Regions from separate parts of the Arthrobacter sp. R3-55 genome, predicted to be linked through region 2. Evidence: riboswitches for the same ligand, from Rfam matches in the RefSeq annotation. Region 2 holds a riboswitch; each other region holds the start of a gene.
The links. Region 2 has a riboswitch for S-adenosylmethionine ahead of metX (homoserine O-acetyltransferase MetX). Riboswitches for the same ligand answer to the same signal wherever they lie in the genome.
Positions count from the first base shown of each region.

Region 1 (7,821 bases), 490 kb from region 2:
AGCCCGCGTCGTCGAAAGCTACCCGGAAGGCACGCCGACGCTCGGCATTCCCACTTGGTTCTACGGTCACGAGCCGCCGAACCTGTTCGCGACGCACATTGCCAAATACTTCGCCAATGCGGTGCGGGAAGCCATCTTGCTGGAGCTATGCACCGGCGGGATCGTCTTCCTTCCGGGCGCTGCAGGAACAGTGCAGGAGATCTTCCAGGACGCCTGCGAGAACTACTACGGTGCCCCCGAAACGATCAGCCCCATGGTGCTGGTGGGACGCGAACACTGGGAACGGACACTCCCCGCCTGGCCCATGCTCGAGAGCCTGGCCAAAGGAAAACCCATGGCAGAGAAGATCTTCCTGGTGGACACCGTGGAGGACGCGCTCGCAGTGGTGGCCGGCCAGGGGTGAGGCGCGCCTAGAAGTCCTTGCTGCAGGGACCCGTGCCGAGTTGGGCCAGGCCGGTCCTGTCCCCGGCTGCGTATTGACGGACCCAGGATGCCTGATCGAACATCAGCTGCCGGGGGTCCTCTACATGGTCCAGGCCCAGCAGGTGCCCCAGCTCGTGCATGATCACGGCAATGCCGATTTCCTTGCCCTCGGAGGTGTCCACAATGCCAGCGAATTGCGGGGCGTCAAGGGACACAGTGCCGGTGACATAGGCCTGGTAACCGTTGCTCAGGCCGATCGAGGAGCTCCCGCCCAAGCCCACAGTCTGGCCCGTCAGGCGCGGTACCTGCTCCGGGGTGCTCCACGCGATCAGGACGGGGGCCCACCGATCCCCGTATCTGGCGGGTTGGTATCCCTGCCTGTTGGTGGAAGGGACCTCGGAGCTGGGGCCGTCGTAAATGAACTTCAATCCCGTGGCCACGCTGGCTTGGCGGACAGCCTCGTCCACCAACTGCTGCCAGGAAGGATCCGCCAGGTCCGAGTTCACCACGTAGTGGATGGGCCTGCATGGTGAGTACGCCAGGGGAGTGCCGTCGTCTTTCACGGCAAGGAACTTGTAGGAACTGCTGGTGCGGTTCACAGGTGCGGGGGTTCCCAGGGGTGCATCGGCCTCTTCCAAGCCGGGCACAGGGTCCTGGCGTTGTCCGAACGGGACCAGCCCGGGCCGGGAGCCCTGGCTTTGGGTAGCCGATGAACCGTGCAACTGCAGGTCGCCGCTGAAGTAGGCCCCTGCGCACACCAGGCCGAGGATGCCGAGGAAGAACAAGATGGCGGCAATGCTGCTGTGCTTGACCTGTGGCGGAGGCGGCGTCGGAGGCGGTGGAGCTGGTGGCGGTGGCGTCGGAGGCGGAGGCGGAGGTGGTGGCGGCTGCGGCGGCGGAGGCGGAGGTGGTGGCGGCTGCGGCGGCACTGCGGCCTCGGGCTGGTTTGGGCTGCCCGGAGGAGCGTAAGGGCTGCCCGTAGGATTCCGGGGGCGGCGGGAAGCGGGGTCCTGCCACTGAGGCGACCCGTAAGGTTCCATGGAACCCCCTGACGTGGAGGCTGCGACGGGAGGTGGGGCGCCGCCGTCGGCCGTAGCCGCCAGCATAAGTCCAGACGGGCCGGGAGTCCATGCCCTGTGAACAGGGCGCTAAATGTCCTTGCGGCAGGGTGCTGAAGCGAGGAGATGCAGGCCGGTCAGGTCCCCGGCCGCCAGGCCGTCAGGGGCACCGATTTCCGGGTACATGAGCTGGACGGGATCATCCACATGGTCCAAACCCATGACGTGCCCCAACTCGTGCTGCATGACCGCCAGGACGTAGTCCGCGCCTTCGGGGTCGGCCAGGAGTCCGGAGACCTGCGGGGTGTCCAGCTCCAGGCTGCCCGTGATGTAGCTCTTGGGCCCGTTGTTCAGTGAGTACATGGTGCTGCCGCCGGTGCCAATAACCTTGTCCATCAGGGCCGGGGCGGCCTCGGGCGTGGTCCACGAAATCAGCAGGGGAGCCCAACGGTCACCGTACTTGGCCGGCTGATAGGGCTCCCGCCTGTCTGCCGGCAACTCGTCCGTGGTGCCATCGTTGACGAACTGGATCCCCGAAGCAGCCGAGACGTTCGCGATCGCCGTCTCCAGCAGAGCATCCGAACCCGCCGGCGCGGACGCGTTGTTCACCACGTAGTGCAGCGGCCGGCATGGCGAGTAGCCCACCGGAGAGCCGTCGTCGTTGGTGGCCAGGAACTTGTACGAATCGTTGCGGGTCTCCGGCGCCACCGGTGAGCCCAACGGGGCATCCGCTTCCTCTAATCCGGGCGGAGGGGCATCTTCCGCCCGCGCCGGTGTGGTTTGCTTCTGCCCGCCTTGCGCGGAGCCAGGGACGCTTACGCCGGGGAAGAGGGCGGTGATCCTGGGGTCTCCATGCAGGAATCCACTGACCAGGACCGCCACCACCGCGGCAATTCCGGCCATGAGTACGCCACGGAGAATGCGCCAGGCCGTTCCGGCACGGCGGTGCTTTGGCACACGCGTTTCCCGCTCTGAGTCCACGGTTCTCCATTCCTCACGCCCCTGTCACGCGGGGCAGCGCGGAGGACGAACCAACATTACGGGCTGCGGGGGGAGCCGTCCAAACTAGACAATGGTTGCTCCGAACACCAGGCCCAGCCCGTAGGTGGCGGCGGCTGCTCCCAGGCCGATTGCGAGCTGGCGCAGCCCGCGGCTCAGCGGTGATGTTCCGGACAGCAAGCCCACGACGGCGCCGGTCGCCAGGAGCGCGATGCCCACCAGAACACCGGCCACCATCAGGGCGGCGAATCCCGTCATGCCGAAGATGAAAGGCAGGATGGGAACGATGGCGCCGGAGGCGAAAAAGCAGAAACTGGACATTGCCGCGCCCCACGCCGAGCCCACAGACTCGTGCTCATCCGTGGAGGGCTTTTCCGGCTGCAAGGAGAGGCTGGGATCGCAATCGCAGCTGAACAGGCCCATGCGCTCAGCGGCACGGTGCTCGGCTGCTTCCCGTGTCATTCCGCGGGCCAAGTAGACCAGGACCAACTCGTTGTGCTCGATGTCCAACGACGGAGCAGCCGTGAGGGTGGCTTGCGTGGGCAAGGTTGCGTTGAGCAGTTCGCGCTGCGAACGGACCGAGACGTACTCGCCGGCGCCCATGGACAGGGCGCCCGCCAAAAGGCCGGCCACGCCGCTCATCAGCACCACGGGACTGGGCACACCCGTGGCGGCCATGCCCATGACCAGCGAAAGGTTGCTCACCAAACCGTCATTGGCTCCGAAGACTGCTGCACGGAAAGTACCGGAGAGCCGGTTCCGTCCACGCGTGGCCAGGCCACGGACAACTTCCTCATGGATCTGCTCGTCAGCCACCATGGCAGGGGTTGCCGCGGGTTCGGCGCCGTACGGGGAACGGCCTTCTGCGCGCTGAGCGAGGGCAAGCACAAAGACCGACCCGAAGTTGCGGGCCAGGAAGCCCAGGAACTGGCTCCGGGCCGATGCAGCCTTGGGCATTCCGGCGTGCTCGCCAAGGAGCTTGAGCCAGTGGGCTTCGTGCCGGCCCTCGGCCTCGGCCAAAGCGAGCAGGATTTGGCGCTCTTCGCCGTCGCGCCGTTGGGCAAGTTCGCGGTAAACGGCCGCCTCGGCCCGCTCATCGGCCAGATACTGCCGCCAGCGGCGGATGTCCGATGAGGAAGGCGATGCTGCACCGTCATAAGGGGTGGAAGGGTCCGGAGCGGGGCTCGACGAACCGGGGGATTCGTGGTGCTGTTGCACTTTTTCTCCTGTGCTGGGTGGGGTAGTTGCGGCCCCATTGCACGCCCCACTGTACCGCTTATCTGCAGGGATTTTTGGCTGGTATTCCTCACTGGGAATGTTCGGCGCACCGTAATTTCCGGGCCTCCTTGACCCTCGCTGGACCCGGTGCTCAGATGGAAGGACAGGGGCGGGAGGAATCCCGCGCACGTTCAACAAGGGCTTTGAGCGGCCCGCGAGACGGAGGTTGCACCATGAACACCACCGAATCACACGCCAACTACCCGGAACGGACAACCATTGAGTCCGACCCGGCTTACGACTACGCCGAGGACCAGGAAGTGGACGAGCCCTGGGTTGAGGAAGTGGACGCTCCGGAGGACGACGAACGGGTGGTCCCCATCGACGAAACCGAGGAGTTCCGGGAGGAAGACGAGGAAATCTAGGCCGAATTCTCCCTGGTTGGATTCTCCTGGGGTGGGTCTTGGTGGCTGAAGGTGAAGTGCTGCTGTATACCCGCCCGCCGGCCGACGGCGGCAACTCTGACCGTCAGGGTTCTTGACGCCTCACACCAACGCGTTGGGCGGACGGCTTGCGCCAACGCCCGGGCGATCAGCTGCGCTTGGGGATGGCTGAACTGCCTGGTGCCAGCCTCGGCAGTGATGGTCACCGTGCCCAGGAAGAGGTCGACGGCGGGAATCACCGCCACCGTGACGGCTGCCGTTGCGGGCGGGGTGCTTGCCCGTGTGGTGTTGGCTGCGGGGGTGCTGGTTGCGGGGGTGGTATCGCCTTGGTACGGCAAGGGGTTGCTCCTTGGGGAGTGCTCTTGCCCGCTCGGTTGTCTCTGGTCCGGGACGGGCCGCTTCCTCATCCGAACCACCCGTGAACATGGGGTTGGTGTGTGGCCAGTCGGAGCTTGGCACCACATCTCTTGAAGCTGGGACAACCCTACAGCATCGATGTGGCCCCCATCCGTTGCATTGCCAGGGTTAAACGCAGGCGGCGCCGCCCCGAAGAGGGGAGGCGCCGCCGTCGAACTTTGCTTGTTTCTCTGTACCTGAGTGTGCCTGCTAGGAGGCGGGCGTGGTGAGTTCTTCTTCTGCCACGCGGGTGCCGGCCACGCGGTCCGTCCATGCCTTCATGACGGCGGGATCGGTGGGCTTGCTCATCAGTGAAACCACGAGGTACACCAGGGCGGAGGCAATGAGACCGAAGTAGATGGGCTCGTTGGCGTAGATGCCGTCCAAGGGAACTTCGGCATTGATTTCCAGGATGGTCATGGTCCCGAGGGTTACCACTGAACCGGCTGCCATGGACCAAGCAGCGGCGATGCCCGTTCCGCGCTTCCACACCAGGCCGCCGATGATGGCTACCAGGAGCCCGCCCACCAGGATGTCGTAAGCGATGGTCAACGCGGCCACCACGTCCTTGGTGGAGATGGCGATGATGATTGCGACGAGCCCCAGGCCAAGGACCCACATGCGGTTGGCCTTGACGTCGTGCTCAGGGTTGTCGGAATCGGAAGTGTCTACCTTCTTGCCGAACCAGCTGGCTACGAAGGGCATGACGTCTGCGCGGGCCACTGTTGCCGCAGCGATCAGTGCGCCGGAAGCGGTGGACATCATGGCCGCGACAGCGGCAGCGAGAACCAGGCCGCCGATGCCGATGGGCAGGAGCCGGGTAGCGACCTCCGCGTAAACATCATCCTTGGCCGCGATCTCCACGCCGGAGAGGGCAACACTGGCAGCCATGCCGATCAGGGCACCGGCGAAGCCGTAGAGGATGCAGTAGATGCCTGCAGTGGCGCCACCCCAGCGGGCCACCGTGGGGGTCTTGGCGGTGAACACGCGCTGCCAGATGTCCTGGCCGATCAGGAGGCCAAGGGTGTAAACGACGAAGTAGGTGATGATCGTCTGGAGTCCGATTCCGCCGATGTCGAAGAAGCTCTCATCGACGCGGGCCCGGATGCCGTCGAGGCCGCCTGCAGCGTTCAGGGCGAAGGGGAGCATGAGGAAGAAGATGCCCACTGTCTTGATGACGAACTGGACCTGGTCGGCCAACGTGATGGACCACATGCCGCCGATGGTGGAGTAGACCAGGACGATAGCGCCGCCGATGGCGATGGCGAGCCAACGCTCCCAGCCGAAGAGGACCACGAAAATGGTGGCGTAAGCGCCGGTGGACGTGGCGCACAGCATCAGCGTGTAGGCCAGCATGACAATGCCCGAGGTCTGGGTGGCCGTGCTGCCATAGCGGAGGGTCAGCATCTGGGAGACCGTGTAGATCTTGAGCTTCTGGATGGTGCCGGCGAAGAGCAGGCTAAGCAACAACACGCCCGAGCCGATGGCCACCACCAGCCACATGCCGGAAATGCCGAACTTGTAGCCGAGGCCTACGCCGCCCACGGTGGATGCGCCACCAAGGACCACTGCGGCCATGGTGCCGGTGTAGAGGAAGGGGCCGAGGCGGCGGCCGGCCACCAGGAAGTCGCTGTTGTTCTTGGTGCGGGACTTGCCCCACCAGCCGAAGGCCAGCATGGCGAGCAGGTACACCACCACGATTGCGATATTTATAGCCGAAGATTCCATGAACGGTCCTTGGAGCTGATGCACGGAGGTTGGGGTTTTCGACGATACTCCTGCGAAGCGTCGAAGTCTCTGTGCTGACGATTGGAGATTGGGGATGTGCTGTGTGCCTCACAGGCAACACTTGTTGCCTATGAGGATATGTTGTGATGGGAGTAACAGTCAAGGGGCTTTGGTCATGCTTCCGCGTATTCTGGCGCTCTTGGCCTGTCTCCCGGCTACTATTGCTCCAATGACAGGGCCACATGACAGGCCTGAAAGGTTCGTGAATGAAGGCTCTACCCGTTGAACCGAGCAATGTTCCCGTTGCCATCGGTTCCAGAATCCGCGCAGCCCGGCAGGCGCAGCGCCTTACCATCGAGCAAGTGGCTGATGCTACCGGGCTAACCAAGGGCTTCCTCAGCCGCGTGGAGCGCGACCTGACATCGCCGTCGGTCGCTTCCTTGGTCACCCTGTGCCAGGTGTTGTCGGTCTCTGTGGGTGACTTGTTCGCCGCTCCGGAGACGCACCTGACCAAGCGCGATGACGGCCCCCGCATCTCCCTGGGTGGCCAGGGCATTGTGGAGCGGTTGCTGACGGCCCGCTCCGAGCGCCGCCTCCAGATTTTGCAGGCCACCATTGAACCGCGGGGCCGTGGGGAGAACGAGCTCTACGCAGTGGACTGCGACGTCGATGTCCTGCATGTGGTCAAGGGCAGGATCAAACTCATCCTGACCAACGAGGAATACGACCTCGAGGAAGGGGACACGCTCTCCTTCCCGGGCCGTGAACCCCACACCTGGATCAATCCCACGGACGAGACCGTCGAGGTGCTGTGGGTCCTGGTGCCGGCTGCGAGCCGGTAGGTTTTCTCCCCGCGCCGCGCTCCCTCCCGGTTACCTCCCGTTTTGGAGCCGGGGGAGTGGGCTGAACCCTGGAAACCCGGGGCTCAGTGGTGCAAGGGTGGCCACCAACTGGGCAGGAGCGTCCCGGCGCAGCGTGAGAACCGCCGGAATCTCCGCAATCACCCGCTCCGGTTCGAACCAAATCACCTCCGGCGGGTACCTGAGAACGGAATATCCGTTGATGGTGGAGGCGTTGTTCCGTGCCAAGTCGTTCCGCAATGCCCTCCTGTTGGAGTGAAACGCGAAGCCATCCACTTCAACAATGAGGAATTCTTCGAGAAGTAGGTCGACGCGCCCGATTCCAGGTATGGCTACCTGCGCCTCGAAAGCGATTCCATGTGTGCGGAGCAAGTGCTGCGCATCGACCTCAACGATTGACTCTGCACGTAGATCAAGCTCGTGCAGCGCCGTCAGTACCGGTCTGGATCTGTCCCCGCGGAGTTGCTCCTTGAGCAATGCCAGCGGCACACCGTGCAAGCGAATGGCCGAGGTGGCCATGGCTGTTGATGCCGGAGGCTCGAGGCAACACATCGCGTGCAGCACTACGTCCTCCAGGGCCGCCACTGGCAGGGTGGGATGTGGCTCGAACCGGGCCGTCCTGTGCCGGATAAACCCGCTGCCGTGCCCATGATCGCAGGCCAGATGGTGCTGGCCCGGAGTCGTTCTGAGCCAGAG
Region 1 covers NZ_CP096423.1:3,658,433-3,666,253, reverse strand. The annotation lists gene M1D51_RS16755 (LOG family protein) at 1-403, shown strand, start outside; gene M1D51_RS16750 (matrixin family metalloprotease) at 411-1,208, opposite strand; gene M1D51_RS16745 (matrixin family metalloprotease) at 1,572-2,462, opposite strand; gene M1D51_RS16740 (VIT1/CCC1 transporter family protein) at 2,547-3,698, opposite strand; gene M1D51_RS16735 (hypothetical protein) at 3,932-4,123, shown strand; gene M1D51_RS16730 (hypothetical protein) at 4,120-4,479, opposite strand; SAM riboswitch class IV at 4,495-4,614, opposite strand; gene M1D51_RS16725 (sodium:solute symporter) at 4,748-6,265, opposite strand; gene M1D51_RS16720 (helix-turn-helix domain-containing protein) at 6,532-7,107, shown strand; gene M1D51_RS16715 (DUF559 domain-containing protein) at 7,138-7,821, opposite strand, start outside.
Region 1: another riboswitch for S-adenosylmethionine. It lies ahead of M1D51_RS16730 (hypothetical protein); the one in region 2 lies ahead of metX (homoserine O-acetyltransferase MetX).

Region 2 (7,821 bases):
CCCAGCAAGGGCCTGGGTTTCATTTACCACCTCATGCACGCCGAAATCAGCCGCATCCTGGTGAGCGGCAGCCCCATCCGATCCGCCGGGGGCGCGCTGAAGCAGACGTACGCCCTCTTCGAGGAGCGTGTGCCGGGTTTCCTTCCTGCGCCGTTGACCGTGGAGGACCGGGAGCGGGCCCTGGGAACCTTGGTGCTCCGCTACTTCGGCAGCCGGGGACCGGCCACCATCAAGGACTGCTCCGCATGGTCCGGACTGACCATGAAGGACGTAAAACTGGGCCTCCACGTGACTGAGGAACTTTCGCCCGGCGCCCTGGCTTCGGTAACCCTGGACGGTTTCGAGTTTTACCTGGCCACGGAAGACGTCGGCGAGCTCACCCTTGGAAGGCGCACGACACCTCCGGATGACGCAGGACTCCCCCGGATTGACCTCCTCCAGTGCTATGACGAATACGTCATGGGCTATTCCCAGTCCCGGCATTACCTGGGCGGGACAGCGCCATACTTCCCCGAGGACAACGGGCCCATGCATGTGGTCCTGATGAACGGCAGGTTGGCCGGATGGTGGCGCCATGGCTTTTCCGGCGGAACCTGCCAGCTGGACGTCCGGATGAACCGTCCTCCAAGCCCTTCCGAGCAGGAGGCCCTGGACGCGGAAGTGGCACGCTACGGCCGGTTCCTGGGTATGGAGGCCCGGCTTCTCTGAGCCGTTCGGCGCAGGGAAGGGAGCTCTTGCCGGCAGAATCCGGGCTAGCTGGCAGGACTAAGCTGGGATAAGACCTAGGAGGCCTGCACTGTGAACAATCTGATCTTCTGGATCATCGTCTGCTCGTGGCTGATTCCGCTCGGGATCCGCATGTACAACCGCTCCCGCGCACGCCGGATCCAGCAAGGAACCTTCCGCGAGCCCGGCTACCCGCCGCAGAACCTGCCCGGCCCGGGCTTCCCGCCACAGCAGAACTACCCCGGCCAGCCCTACCCCGCGGAAAGTTACCCGCAGCAGAACTACCCGGGCCATCCGTCCGAGCCGTCCGTCATCCGCCCGGCGGAACCGGCACCGCAGGAGGGGTCGTCGTCGGGGGCTTCATCCCCCGCACCGTTCCCGTCTACCAGCGGATCGCCGCAAGGCTACCGTGCCCGCAAACTGGCAGAGCTGGATGAGAAATTCAGCAACGGCGAGATCGCCATGGAGGATTACATGAAGCAGCGCGGCGAGATCATGAACGGCTAGCCCACCGGGATGCCAAGGCAGCCTGCAGGCTAGGCGAAGAAGGCCTCGCGCAGCTGGGGAGAGAGCTGCCCGATTTCAGTGAGGAAGCCGTCGTGGCCGATCGGAGCCTCAATGACGTGGACCGGAACATCACCGGGCAGGGCTGCCGCCAATTCCCGGGATTGCGCCGGGAAGTACAGCCTGTCGCTGTCCACTGCGGCCACGAAGAAATCGGCGGTGGTCCTGGACAATGCCGCCTCCAACGATCCCCGTCCACGGGCGACGTCGTGGGACATCAGGGCTTCGGTGATGGCGATGTAGCTGTTGGCGTCAAAGCGGCGGACGAGCTTTGTCCCTTGGTGATCCAGATAGCTCTCCACCTGGTACCGGCCACGCTCCCCGAGCACCTGGGCAGCCAGCGGCGTCTCCTGGTGCTGGGCTTCCCGACCGAAGCGGAAATCCAATTCCAGCGCCGATCGATACGTGATGTGGGCGATCCGCCGCGCCAAGGCGAGCCCGTGTTCAGGGGCATTGCCTGCGTAGTAGTCGCCGTTGTTGAAGTTTGGGTCCTGGCGGATGGCCAGTGTTTGGGCCTGAGCGAAAGCGATCTGCTCGGCGGTGCTGTAGGCGCCTACTGAAATCACGGCGCAGCGTTTGACGCGCTCGGGGAACGTCACAGCCCATTCAAGGGCGCGGGCACCGCCCATGGAGCCACCCAGGACGGCGTGCCAGGCCTCGATTCCCAGTGCATCGGCAAGGCGTGCCTCTGCCACGGTGCTGTCGCGCAGGGTGACCAGCGGGAAACGTGAGCCCCACGGCCGGCCGTCGGGTGCTTCCGAAGAAGGCCCCGTGCTTCCGTAGCACCCTCCCACAATATTGATGGAGATCACGAAGAACTTGTCGGTGTCGATCGTGGCGCCAGGGCCCACCAGCTGCTCCCACCAGCCTTCCTCATCCGTGGCTCCGCGGGCTACGTGGGTACTGCCTGTGAGCGCATGCTGGATGAGCACGGCGTTCGAGGCGTCCGCGTTGAGCTGCCCCCAGGTTTCGTACGCCAGGACGACGTCAGGAAGGAACCCGCCGGCTTCAAGTTCCAACGGCCCGATGCCGGCGTACTTGACGGTCCCGTCTTCTTCTCCGGATTTAGGAAGGGCTGTAGCAGTAATGGTCATTCCTTTGACACCTTAACCTCGCGCTTGCCCGTCGCCTTGCGTGCGAACAGGCCAGGTCTTCACCCGGGGCACCCCACCGCGGAGGAGGGTTGCCGGCCAGCAAGCCGGGGCTATGTGCTGGCACTCATGACCTAATACGAAGAGTCTAGGAAATACAGGGCGGTTCTGGCGAAGAATGTGACAACAGTGTGACGGTTTTTGGCGGCATCGTTCGCCGAACAGCACCCTGGAATGCCGCCCGGCGAACAATTGACGGCCGGACGGCCCTCCACAGGAGTGCGGCGTCAGGCCCCCTTGGCGGCCCGGAACCCGGCTTCAAGGTCCGCGATGATGTCATCCACGTGTTCGATGCCCACGGACAAGCGCACCAAGCCCGGGTTCACGCCTGCAGCGACCTGCTGCTCCACTGTCAGCTGGCTGTGCGTGGTGGAGGCCGGGTGGATGACCAGCGAGCGGACGTCGCCGATGTTGGCAACATGCGAGTGCAATTCCAGACCATCCACGAACCGCTTGCCTGCTTCGACACCGCCCTTGATGTTGAAAGCAACAATGGCGCCGGTGCCTTGGGGACCGTACTTCCGTCCCCGGTCATACCAAGGGCTGGAAGGAAGGCCGGCATAGGCGACCGATTCGACGTCGTCGTGGCTTTCGAGCCACTCGGCCACCTTGGTGGCGTTGGCGACATGGCGCTCCACCCGCAGGCTCAGCGTCTCCAGGCCCTGGGCAATCAGGAAGGCATTGAACGGTGCCACGGCTGAGCCAAGATCGCGAAGCAACTGGACGCGGGCCTTCAAAATGTAGGACAAGTTGGCGCCCAGCGCTCCGTCCTTGCCGAGGTCCCGGGCGTAGACCAGTCCGTTGTAGCTCGGGTCCGGGGTGTTGAAGCCCGGGTAGCGCTCCGGGTCCTTGCCGAAATCGAAGTTGCCGGAATCCACAATGACTCCGGCAATCGCAGAGCCGTGCCCGCCGAGGTACTTGGTGGCGGAGTGCACCACGATGTCGGCGCCCCACTCGATGGGACGGATGAGGTAGGGCGTGGACAGCGTGTTGTCGACGATGAGCGGCACGCCGGCCTCGTGGGCAGTGCGCGCTACACCCTCGATGTCCAGCACGTCCTGGCGCGGGTTGGACACAACCTCGCCGAAGAAGAGCTTGGTATTGGGCTGGACAGCATCGCGCCACTGGTCCAGGTTGTCCGGGTCCTGGACGAACGTCACCTCGATGCCGAACTTCTTCAAGGTGTGCGCCAGCAGATTGTAGGTGCCGCCGTACAGGCTGGGGCTGGCAACGATGTGGTCGCCGGCCTCCGCGATGTTGAGGATGGCAAAGGTCTCCGCAGCCTGGCCCGAGCTCAGCAGGAGCGCGCCCAAGCCGCCTTCCAGGCTCGCGATGCGCTGCTCCACAGCGTCCTGGGTCGGGTTGCCGATCCTGGTGTAGATCGGCGCCAGTTCGGCCAGGGCAAAGCGGTTGGCTGCGCTCTCGGCACTGGGGAACACGAAGGACGTGGTCTGGTAGATCGGCAGGGCCCGCGCTCCGGTAGCGGAGTCAGGCTCCTGACCTGCGTGGATCTGGCGGGTTTCGAAAGACCATCCTTGGGACATGGAGTTCTCCTGTTCGTGGCGCATTGGTTCTGTGGAAACGTGCTGCATGTGAGCTGGGGCCAGTCTAGGAAGTGTCCGGAGCCGAAGACAGCTTTGTGACGCCGATGGAATCTTTCGGACTTTCAGCGTCCCTGCATGACGTCAGTTGGCACCGGTTATACACATCCCACCTTAGTTAGGCTTGACTTAGCTGAGACCCCGATCACAAAGTGCCAAGATGAAGCCATGCGCATGGATCACGTCTCTTACGCCTGTGAACGAGATGGCCTTTTGGCCACTACCGAACGAATTTCCGCGGCACTGGGAGTGGACGCTGTCCGGGGCGGAGTGCACCCGCGCTTCGGCACCCGGAACATGATCATTCCCCTTGCGGATAACAAGTACCTGGAAGTGGTGGAGGTCCTGGACCACCCCGCTTCCGACAAAGCACCTTTTGGCCAGGCAGTACGAGCCCGCTCGGCTGCCGGCGGTGGCTGGATGGGCTGGTGCGTCGCTGTTGATGACCTGGCACCGTTCGAGGACCGCCTTGGCCGCTCCGCTGTTCCGGGCAACCGCAAGTTCCCCGACGGCCGCGAACTGGTGTGGCAGCAGATCGGCATTCTGGGCTTGATCGCAGATCCCCAGGTCCCGTACTTGCTCAAGTGGGAGGGCGACCCCTCACTGCACCCGTCAAGGATCTACGAAAGCGACGTCAAGATGTCCAGCCTGACTATTGCGGGCTCGGCGGAACGCGTCACCGAATGGCTCGGAGAACCGGTGGAAAAGCCGCTCGAGGACGTTGCCGTCCAGTGGATGGCGCCGCACGGCACCCCGGGAATCATGTCAGTAACTTTCGAAACCGCCTCCGGAGCCGTCACCATCTAACGCCCCACCCCTCCGGGCGCGTCCCGGCCGGTCAACCCTGCCCGGAAAAACTTCGGCCGCCATCAGCGGGTGCCAATGACGTCACCCACCGATGGCGGCCGGATACTTTTAACCGCCCTATCCGAGGCCTATCGCCTTGCCGAACAAACTGAAGCCGACAAACGCCACAATGTCCAGCAATGCGTGGGCAATCACCAAGGGCATGACCCGTTTGGTCTTGGTGTAGATCCATGCGAACACCAAACCCATGACCACGTTGCCGATGAACGGCCCGAAGCCCTGGTACAGGTGGTAACTCCCCCGCAGGACGGCGCTGACCACAATGGCCACCGGCATGCTCCAGCCGAACTTGCCGAACCGGTCCATGAGGTATCCCACCACGATCACTTCTTCAACAATCGCGTGCCGCACGGCCGAGAGAATCAGCACGGGCACAGTCCACCAATACGCGTCCAGGCCGCTGGGGATGATCGCCGTGGTGATGCCCAGGGCCCGGCCGGCAGCATAAAGGCCCAACGATGGAATGCCGATCAGGGCAGCCAGACCCACACCGTGCAGCAGGTCCTGGCTTGGCCGGGCAAAATTGAAGCCGAGTCGCGCGAATGCCGAGCCGGTGTCGACGTCGCGGTTTCCCTGGAGATGAGTGGACAGGAAGTAGAACACCAGGGCCACGGGTACCAGTGCAAAGACGATGTCCAGCAACTGGTAGGTGAGGTCAAAGTATTCGCGGGTGTTTTGGGACCGGTTCAGGGTTGACGTGGCGTCGGCCAAGGGAGCCCGCGTCATCTTGTCCAAAAGTTGCACCACGGAGTAGACGGCCGACTGGCCCAGGGACAGACCCAGCACAATAAGTACTTCGGCGCGCAGGCGTCGGCGGGAAGCAAGGAACATGTACCCACCCTATGCTTGGTGGGATGGGTGCCCCAGCGAGAATTTTCATGATCCGGCACGGCCAGTCCGCCGCGAACGCCGACACGTCCATCTACAACCGTGTGCCGGACTACCGGATCCCCCTGACGGAACTCGGCGTAGAGCAGGCCCGCGTTGCCGGCGAGGACCTTCGCCGGAAGCTGGACGGGCAGCAGGTCTGCGTTTACGTTTCACCCTATTTGAGGGCGTACCAGACCCTGGAGGCGTTGAACCTTGGTCCGTTGATAGAGCGGGTCATTGAGGAGCCCCGGCTTCGTGAGCAGGACTGGGCCAACTTCCAGATCGCCGGGGAAATCGAGGATCAAAAGGAGCTCCGCAACCTCTACGGCCACTTCTTCTACCGGTTCCGTGAGGGTGAGTCAGGCTCTGATGTCTACGATCGCGTGTCCTCGTTCATGGAGACCCTCTACCGTCACTGGCAAAAGCCTACGTATGCGCCCAACACCCTCTTGGTGACCCACGGACTGACCATGCGCCTGTTCTGCATGCGCTGGTTCCATTGGACGGTTGAGTACTTCGAATCCCTCAACAACCCGGACAACGCCGAGGTGCGCACGCTGATCAAGAACGACGACGGCCAGTACAGCCTGGACTCACCGTTCAGCCAGTGGGTGCCCAGGGATGTTGACGATTCGGTGCTGCACGCGCCCAGGATGCGGTTCTAGGACTCCCTGGGCAGTACAGCTAGCTGGGTGATGCGACGATGACTTCCGTGCCCTTGGCCTCGAAGGCAGCCTTGTCCTCCGCGCTGATCCCGGAATCGGTGATGAGGTGCCTGAAGTCGTAGCCCGCCATTGCGGCGAAGGAGCGGCGGCCCACCTTGGAGGAGTCTGCCACGACGTAGGACTCCGTGGCGCGGCGTGCCATCACGGTGTTGACCATGGCTTCACCTTCGTCGGTAATGGTTGGGCCGAGGTCCGGGTCCACGCCGTTGACGCCGATGAACGCAATGTCCAAGGCCACTTTTTGCATGATGACGTCCGTGTAGGGACCCACGAGCTCGTAGGAACGCGGGTTGAGGATGCCGCCGGTGACCATGATCTTGATATTGGGCCGGACCGCCAGCTGCGAGGCGATATTGATGGCATTGGTCACCACCGTCAAAGTCGGCCTGTTGGATGGCGCGTTGAGGTCTTCGCGGGTGGAGAGCAACTGGGCCAGTGCAGTGTTGGTGGTGCCACCGCTGAGTCCGATCACGGCACCTGGCCGGATCAGGGCTGATGCAGCCTGGGCAATGTCCTGCTTGGCCGCAGCGTGGTCGTCACGGTTGTAGCGGCCGGGGAGGTCATAGGCCACCGATCCCGTGGTGGCGCCGCCCCGGGTGCGGCTGAGGAGCCGTTGCTTGGCCAGGCTGTCCAGGTCACGCCGGGCCGTGGCTGGTGACACGCCCAGACGCGTCACGATGTCCTCGACTTCCACATGGCCGGACTCGGCCAGGAGATCGAGGATGGCGGTCAGCCGATCGGTGCGGGTCATGACGGGCCTTTCACGGGTTCGGAGCTATTTCGCTTTAGCGAACAGCGTCAGCATACGTGCGGACTCCAGCACAAGGGCATCACGGCCGGCTTTGATGTACTTCCGGGAATCCACCACTGCAGGGTTGACTTCGAGGTACTCACGGACGGCGCGGGTAAAGAACCCGTTCAAATGTGTGGATACGTTGATTTTAGTCATACCCGCGCCGATAGCGGCTACGAGCATCTCGTCCGCCACACCTGAGGAGCCGTGCAGGACCAGTGGTTTTCCCACGGCGGTCTTCAGCCGGGTGATCAAATGCAGGTCCAACGCGGCGCTTCGCTCCGTCATGGCATGGGAGGAACCAACGGCCACGGCGAGCGCGTCTACACCGGTTGCTTCAACAAATGCATGGGCTTCGGCGGGGTCGGTCCGGACGCCCGGTGCGTGGGCACCATCCTTACCGCCCACTTTGCCCAATTCGGCTTCGACGTAGACACCGCGTTGGTGGGCGTAGGCGGCGACACGCTGGGTAACCTCGACGTTCCAGTCATAGGGCAGGTGCGCGCCGTCGTACATGACCGAAC
Region 2 covers NZ_CP096423.1:3,171,075-3,178,895, forward strand. The annotation lists gene M1D51_RS14695 (winged helix DNA-binding domain-containing protein) at 1-708, shown strand, start outside; gene M1D51_RS14700 (hypothetical protein) at 799-1,233, shown strand; gene metX (homoserine O-acetyltransferase MetX) at 1,263-2,384, opposite strand; SAM riboswitch class IV at 2,400-2,516, opposite strand; gene M1D51_RS14710 (bifunctional o-acetylhomoserine/o-acetylserine sulfhydrylase) at 2,669-3,985, opposite strand; gene M1D51_RS14715 (VOC family protein) at 4,211-4,849, shown strand; gene M1D51_RS14720 (CPBP family intramembrane glutamic endopeptidase) at 4,967-5,740, opposite strand; gene M1D51_RS14725 (histidine phosphatase family protein) at 5,764-6,444, shown strand; gene M1D51_RS14730 (DeoR/GlpR family DNA-binding transcription regulator) at 6,464-7,255, opposite strand; gene M1D51_RS14735 (class II fructose-bisphosphate aldolase) at 7,280-7,821, opposite strand, start outside.

Region 3 (7,821 bases), 1.5 Mb from region 2:
TTCACATCGCACCGATGGACCCCGGTGCAACAGGGGCCGAAACGGCCATTGATTGCGGCTTGGCCGGCACCGTCATGCGGTTCGTTCCTCCGCTGGCTGCACTGCGGAATGGAACTACGGTCTTCGACGGAGACCCGCATGCACGCAACAGGCCCATGGGAACCATCATCGAGGCGTTGATCGCCCTCGGCGTTCCGGTGGCGGCAGAAGGCGGCAGGACGCCGTCGGCCCTTCCTTTTGCTGTGGACGGTACGGGCGAAGTCCGGGGCGGCCACCTGGTGATCGATGCCAGTGCTTCATCGCAGTTTGTATCCGCCCTGCTGTTGGTGGGTGCGCGGTTCGCCGAAGGACTCCATCTGGAGCACGTCGGCAAGCCCGTCCCCAGCCTGGACCACATCACCATGACCGTGGAGGTACTCCGCAGTGTGGGTGTCCAGGTGGACGACTCCGTGCCCAATCACTGGGTGGTCTCTCCCGGCCCCATCCGGGCCTTTGACCAGAGGATTGAGCAGGACCTTTCCAACGCCGGGCCCTTCCTGGCCGCCGCCCTGGCAACACAAGGCACAGTGCGGGTCACCAATTGGCCGGCGGGCACCACGCAGGTTGGCGATATGTGGCGGACCATCCTCGCCACCATGGGGGCCACGGTTACCTTGGAGGAAGGGACACTCTCGGTAACCGGCGGGCCCGTCATCAAGGGCGCCGACTTCGACGAAACCAGCGAACTCGCACCCACGGTGGCAGCCTTGTGCGCTCTGGCTGACAGCCCGTCCCGACTCACCGGAATTGCCCATCTCCGGGGTCATGAGACAGACCGGCTCGCGGCACTTGTCCATGAAATCAACTCGCTGGGAGGCGACGCCGAGGAGACTGCCGACGGCCTCATCATCCGCCCCGCCGCCCTGCGTGCAGGGGTGGTCCACAGCTACGCCGACCACCGGATGGCCACTGCCGGGGCCATCCTGGGCCTCGCCGTCAAAGGCGTCCAGGTCGAAGACATCGCCACCACTTCCAAGACCATGCCTGAGTTCCCTGAAATGTGGGCCCGAATGGTGGGAACCATCTCCAACACGGACGGGGCAAACAACTGACCATGGGCCGTGACGCACGCTCCTGGGACGAATCCGACGTCCGGATACGACCCAACAAAAAAGGTTCCAGGCCGAGGACCAAGGACAGGCCCAGCCATGATGACGCCGTCATCGGCCGGATCATCACCGTGGACCGAGGACGCTACAGGGCAATTGTGGATGAGGATTTCTCGAACGCCCGTGTTGTCATCGCTGCACGTGCCCGCGAACTGCGGCGAAACCCGGTAGTCCCCGGGGACTTCGTGGCGCTGGTGGGGGACGTCACCGGCTCACCGGACACGCTGGCACGGCTGGTGCGGGTGGAAGAGCGGCGAACCCTCCTGCGCCGCAGTGCCGACGATACCGACCCCATCGAACGGGTAGTGGTAGCCAACGCCGATCAGTTGGTCATTGTTGTTGCCGCCGCCAACCCTGAACCCCGCACCGGATTCATCGACCGCGCCCTTGTGGCAGCCTACGACGCCGGCATTGAGCCGTTGCTGCTCATCACCAAGGCGGACGTCAAGGATCCGGCGGAACTCCTCGCCAACTACCTCAGCCTGGACTTCCCGGTGATCATCAGCCGCACGGCGGACTCCGAAGCAGGTGGCATCGACGCCCGCTCGGATGACGGGCTGTCGGCACGTTTGGACAGGGACGCCGTAGCCCAGTTGCGCTCCCACCTCGGCGGCAAGGTCACCGTGATGCTCGGCCACTCGGGCGTGGGCAAGTCCACCATGGTCAATGCCCTGACAGGGGCAGAGCGGGCAACCGGCGGAGTCAACGCCGTGACGGGTCGGGGACGGCATACGTCCTCCTCCGCTTTGGCCTTGAAACTTGCCGACGCCCCGGCCGGCAGTTGGATCATCGACACCCCGGGCATCAGGTCCTTTGGCCTCGCCCACGTGGATCCGGATCGGATTCTGCATTCTTTCCCTGATCTTGAGCCCGGAACTCAAGCCTGCGAACGCGGCTGCAAGCACGACGCCACTGCCATCAACTGCGGGCTGGATCCCTGGGTGAACGAAGGTCACGCCGGACCTTCAGGAGTGGCCCGGCTGGCTTCGCTGCGCCGGCTGCTCGGCGCAGACCCGCGGCTGGAAGCCAAAGAGGCCAAGGAACTGGGCACTGTCAACTGATCGCTGCGGCTTCACCTCCCCACTGCAGGGAATGTTTCAGGATAGTTTGGTGCCATGACCCATCCCGTTTCCACCTACAACGATGACCTGCGCCTGGCCCATGTCCTCGCTGATTCCGTCGATGCCCAGACCATGGATCGCTTCAAGGCCCTGGACCTCAAGATCGAAACCAAGCCCGACCTCACTCCCGTCACGGACGCTGACAAGGCTGCGGAGGAAGCCATCCGCGGCCAACTCTCACGCTCGCGGCCCAGGGACGCTGTTCTTGGCGAGGAATTTGGCAGCAGCGGACACGGCTCACGCCGTTGGATCATCGATCCCATCGATGGAACCAAGAACTTCGTCCGGGGTGTACCGGTGTGGGCGACGCTGATCGCACTGGTTGACGAGGGTGAACCTGTAGTAGGCGTCGTCAGCGCCCCCGCTTTGGGCAAACGCTGGTGGGCGGCCAAGGACATGGGCGCCTACATGGGGCGGTCCCTTGCCGCTGCTACCCGCTTGAAGGTCTCCAACGTCACCAATCTGGCCGATGCCTCGCTGTCTTACTCCAGCCTGTCCGGGTGGAAGGAACGCGGGAACCTGGACGAGTTCCTGGGACTGACCGAGGACGTTTGGCGGACCCGGGCCTATGGCGACTTTTGGTCCTACTGCCTGGTGGCAGAAGGGGCAGTGGACATCGCTTGCGAGCCTGAGTTGAACTTGTACGACATGGCTGCACTGGTCCCGATCGTGACGGAGGCCGGTGGCCGCTTTACTTCGCTGGAAGGCGACGACGGACCCTTCGGCGGCAATGCCTTGGCCACTAACTCGATCCTCCACTCAGAGGTGCTCAAGCGCCTCAACCCAGGCTTGGACGATCTCCTTTAGTTCCGGCCTCCTCCAGCTCCGGGCCCGTGGGACCAGGGCGATTTAGCGAATATTCGACGGCGGTTGCCTCCTTTTGGAGGCAGCTGCCGTCTTTTATTCGCCAAACTCCCGCTTTACAAGCCTGACGTAACAAAGCGCTTAACAAAGCGCAGTGACTTTGGAGTGGCCGCTGGAGGTGCCCTAACCTTTTTTACAGGTCACGAGTGCCAGCGCTAAACCCCGGTTTGCTGGCCGGCAACCCTCCATTCGCGGTGGGGTGCCCCGGGTGACGACCCGGCCGGTCCGGAACGGATGCGGCAAGCGCGGATCCCCCCCATGGGGGTCCCTCTTGAATGAGGTCCCATGAGTACTGTCACGTTCGATTCAAACGCCATTCCTTCTTTTGTCGAAGAAACCCCTGCACAGGCAGCTGCAGCAGCCCGGCCCCTCGCCGCAGTGACTGGTGCCGAACTGCAGGCCCCACTGATTCAGGGCGGCCACGTCCGCTACGCCAATCTGGACTATGGAGCTTCGGCTCCGGCGCTGACCATCGTCTCGGCCTATCTCAACGAGGTCCTGCCCTACTACGCCAGCGTCCACCGCGGTGCCGGATATGCCTCACAGATCAGCACCTCCGTCTATGAGAATTCACGGAACATCGTGCGTGACTTCGTCGGTGGGCGCCCGGATGATTCCGTCATTTTCACGCGAAACACCACGGACTCCTTGAACCTCCTGGCCGGTTGCCTTCCCCAGGCCGAGGGCCGGTTCTCCGGTGAAGTCCTTTACCTGGACATCGAACACCACGCCAACCTGCTCCCCTGGCAAGGAGTCCCGCACCGCAGCGTCGTGGCAGCCTCCACCCTCGCCGCGACGTTCGACAAACTCCGCGATGAGTTGGCCCAGGGCGGGGTCAGCCTGCTCGCGATCACCGGTGCCTCGAACGTTACTGGTGAAATCCTGCCGATCGCCGAGCTCGCTTCATTGGCTCACGAATTCGGTGCCAGGATCGTGGTGGATGCAGCCCAGCTCGCACCCCACCGTAGGATCAACATCACCGAAGCTGACGTGGATTACGTTGTCTTCTCCGGGCACAAGCTCTACGCGCCTTTCGGTGCCGGCGTAGTGGTGGGCCGTCCGGACTGGCTCGACGCCGGGATTCCACACCTGGCTGGTGGCGGCGCCGTCCGGGAAGCCCGTTTGGACTCCGTCAGCTGGGCAACCGGTCCCGCCCGCCACGAGGGCGGCTCCCCCAACGTCCTTGGCGCAGCCACCCTCGCCCGCGCTACTCAAGTTCTCGCTGCACTGGACCAGGAGGCCTGGCACAACCACGAGGCGTCGATCCGCTCCTACCTGGTGGACGGCTTGGAGGCCATCGACGGCGTGACAGTCCACCGGATCTTCTCCGACTCCGAAGACACCATCGGTGTGGTCAATTTCTCCGTAGAAGGATTCGACGCCGGATTGGTGGCAGCGTACCTGGCCGCCGAGCACGGCGTTGGCCTCCGGGATGGCCGCTTCTGCGCACACCCACTGCTCAAGCGGCTAGGACTCCCCTCGGGCTCCTTGCGTGCAAGTTTTGGCGTCGGCTCCCGGTTGGAGGACGCCACGAGGCTGCTGGCAGGCATTGAGGGCCTCAAGCGCAACGGCCTTGGCTGGGACTACGTAGTGGATGAGGGCCGCTGGGTACCTGCCAACGACCACCGCACCTACCCCGAGTGGGCTCCCAATACTCCGGGCACGGCGGGCGCAGCCCCCTGCACTGTGGACTAATACCGGGTCTCGGTTTCCGGCCGCTGGGGTAAATTCGTAGTGTATCTCTTTTGCCGACCCTGGAAGGAGTCCTTGGTGGCGATGCGTTCTCAGGCTGCCTCAAGTGGACAGCCAGCCATCCCCGGACCTGCCGGACCACGCGGGCCCAAGCTCCACGCTGACCTCCGCAGTGAGTTCGGCCAGAGTTTCCAGGACGGCGGAGAGCACTATGATCGGGTGCGCCCCGGTTATCCCTTGGACTCTGTGGAATGGCTGGTCCCGGAAGGGACCCGGATAGCTGCGGACCTGGGCGCAGGGACCGGCAAGTTCACGGCGCGCCTCGTCCAGTACGGGCTGGACGTGACCGCCGTCGATCCTTCCGTGGACATGCTTGATCAGCTGCGGAAGTCCCACCCACAAGTCCTCGCGCTGGAGGGAACTGCCGAAGCAACTGGACTGACGGACTCAGCATTCGACGTCGTCAGTGTCGCCCAGGCCTGGCATTGGTGCGACCCACTCGCGGCGAGCACCGAGATAGCTCGTATCCTGCGGCCGCAGGGGACCCTGGGTTTGATCTGGAACCAGTTGGATACCGCGGTGCCCTGGGTTCACAGGTTATCGCGCATCATGCATGCCGGAGACGTCCACAAGCCAGGCTTCCGGCCAGTGATCGGTCCGGAATTCACCCGCTTGGAAAGCCACTTCACCCGGTGGGAGGACGCCTTGACGCCGGGAGACATCATGGAACTGACCAAGTCCCGCAGCTACTACCTCCGTGCCAACGACGCCACCAGGGCCAAAGTCATGGGAAACCTGGAATGGTACCTCCATGAGCACCTCGGGTACGAGCCAGGCGATACCGTTCACGTGCCGTACGTGACGCAGACGTGGCGGGCAGTCAAAGTCCACAACACCGGGCCACGGTAGGCTTGGAGTGTGAAGACCAGTACGCCCTCCTCCTCGATTGAGGACTACGTCAAGGTCATCTACTCCTACACGGAGTGGCAGGACAAACCCATTACGTCCTCCCAACTGGCCATGCGCCTGGGAGTGGCCAATTCTTCGGTGTCCGAGATGGTGCGCAAACTCAAGGACCAGGGCCTGGTTGACCACCAACCGTACAGCGCCATCAGGCTGACCCCCCAGGGCATGCGGCTTGCGCTGTCCATGGTGCGGCGTCACCGCCTCATTGAGACTTACCTGGTGGAAGAACTCGGGTACAGCTGGGACGAGGTCCACGACGAAGCCGAGATGCTGGAACATGCGGTGTCCGATACCTTCATTGAACGCATGTCCGCCAAGCTGGGGCATCCCGTCCGGGACCCTCACGGCGATCCCATTCCCTCGGCCGATGGCTCCGTCCAGTTGCCGCACGCGTACCGCATGATTGAACTGGATCAAGGCCACTCAGGCCGCATCACCAGGATCAGTGACGAGAACCCTGACCTCCTCCGGTATCTGGCTGCCGAAGAAATCGCACTTGATGCCCCGGTTGAAGTAGTAGGACGCAAACCGTTCGGCGGAGCTTTGGTAGTCCGGATCGGCACCGGAGCCCAAGGCCGCGAATTTGATCTCGCCGATGAAGTAACTTCTGCGTTGTGGGTTCAAAGCGCGGGAATTCACGAGGGCTGTGTTCTTCCGGCCCGCTGACCCAGGCCCGGAGTAAGGTCAGTCGCGCTGCCCGGCCGCTTCGTCGTCGTCGGACGCCGCCTCTGTTTTCCCGCCTTCGGCGGCCACCGTCTCCTTTGCGGGGTTCCGGATCCCGACGGCGGAAGCCACCGCCCCTGTCAGGAACAGTGCCGCCGTGACCAATAGGGCGTTGTACAAGCCCTCCCGGCTGAAGACCGGTCCTACAATCAACCCGGCAAAGGCGATGGTGATCAGCCCTGCAATGCGGGCTACGGCGTTGTTCACCGCCGAACCGATGCCCGCTTCCTCGGGCGGGACTGCGCCGAGGATGGCGGCCGTCAGCGGCGCCACAAGAATGGCCAATCCCAGTCCGAAGACAATTTGACCCGGAAGCACCTGAGTCCAGTAATTCAGCGGCTCCTGGATGGCCAGAGACATCAGAAAACCGACAGCACACAACAGCGGGCCTGCAGTCATGAACCATCGGGGACCGTATTTGCCCGCCAGTCCACCAAAATACGACGCACTGAGCATCAGGATTACCGTGCCAGGGAGCAAAGCAATGCCAGCTATGGTTGCCACCATGCCGCCCACCTGTTGAAGATAGATTCCCAGGACAAAGAAGCCAAGGGAAATTCCGCCGTAAATGGCAAGCGTTGCAAGGTTGCCCCACCCAAAATTGCGGATCGCGAACAACCTCAGGGGCAGCATGGGCTCAGCAGTTCTTGACTCATGAACCAGGAACAGTGCCATGGCTGCAATGCCCGCCATCAAAGGCACCCACACTTGCGCGCTCCCCCACCCCATGCGGCCCTGCTCGATGAACGCAAACACCGGGCCGCCCAGGCCAACCATGGCCAGGAACGCCCCGAGGTAGTCGATCCGCTTGCTTTTGTCCCTCGCGGCGTCGGATGCCCGGAGCCCGGCCAGCATGGGCCAAATGGCAACAGCGGGAATGACGTTGATAAAGAAGATGACACGCCAGGAGAGCAGGTCTACAGCCAGGCCGCCGATCAGCGGGCCAACGATCGCCGCCGCGCTGGTCCAGCCCGACCATTGGCCTATGGCCTTGGATTGGGCCGGTCCGCTAAACGACGTGATGATCATGGCCAGGGAGCTTGGAACCAACAGGGCGCCGGCAATTCCCTGGAGTGCCCGCGCGACCACCAGGACTTCCCCCGTCCAGGCCAGGCCACACAAGACCGAGGTCACGGCAAAACCTGCCAGCCCCCATTCCAGTATTCGTGCCCTGCCGAAATGATCTGACAAGGAGCCCGCCACCAGGATCAAGGCGCCCAGTGTCAGGAGGTAAGCATCCACCACCCATTGCTGGATGACCAGGCCGCCGCCCAGTTCCCGCCCGATGGCAGGGAGTGCGAGATTCA
Region 3 covers NZ_CP096423.1:1,676,879-1,684,699, reverse strand. The annotation lists gene aroA (3-phosphoshikimate 1-carboxyvinyltransferase) at 1-1,091, shown strand, start outside; gene rsgA (ribosome small subunit-dependent GTPase A) at 1,094-2,209, shown strand; gene hisN (histidinol-phosphatase) at 2,264-3,076, shown strand; SAM riboswitch class IV at 3,272-3,385, shown strand; gene M1D51_RS07855 (aminotransferase class V-fold PLP-dependent enzyme) at 3,419-4,828, shown strand; gene M1D51_RS07850 (class I SAM-dependent methyltransferase) at 4,910-5,734, shown strand; gene M1D51_RS07845 (metal-dependent transcriptional regulator) at 5,744-6,457, shown strand; gene M1D51_RS07840 (MFS transporter) at 6,476-7,821, opposite strand, start outside.
Region 3: another riboswitch for S-adenosylmethionine. It lies ahead of M1D51_RS07855 (aminotransferase class V-fold PLP-dependent enzyme); the one in region 2 lies ahead of metX (homoserine O-acetyltransferase MetX).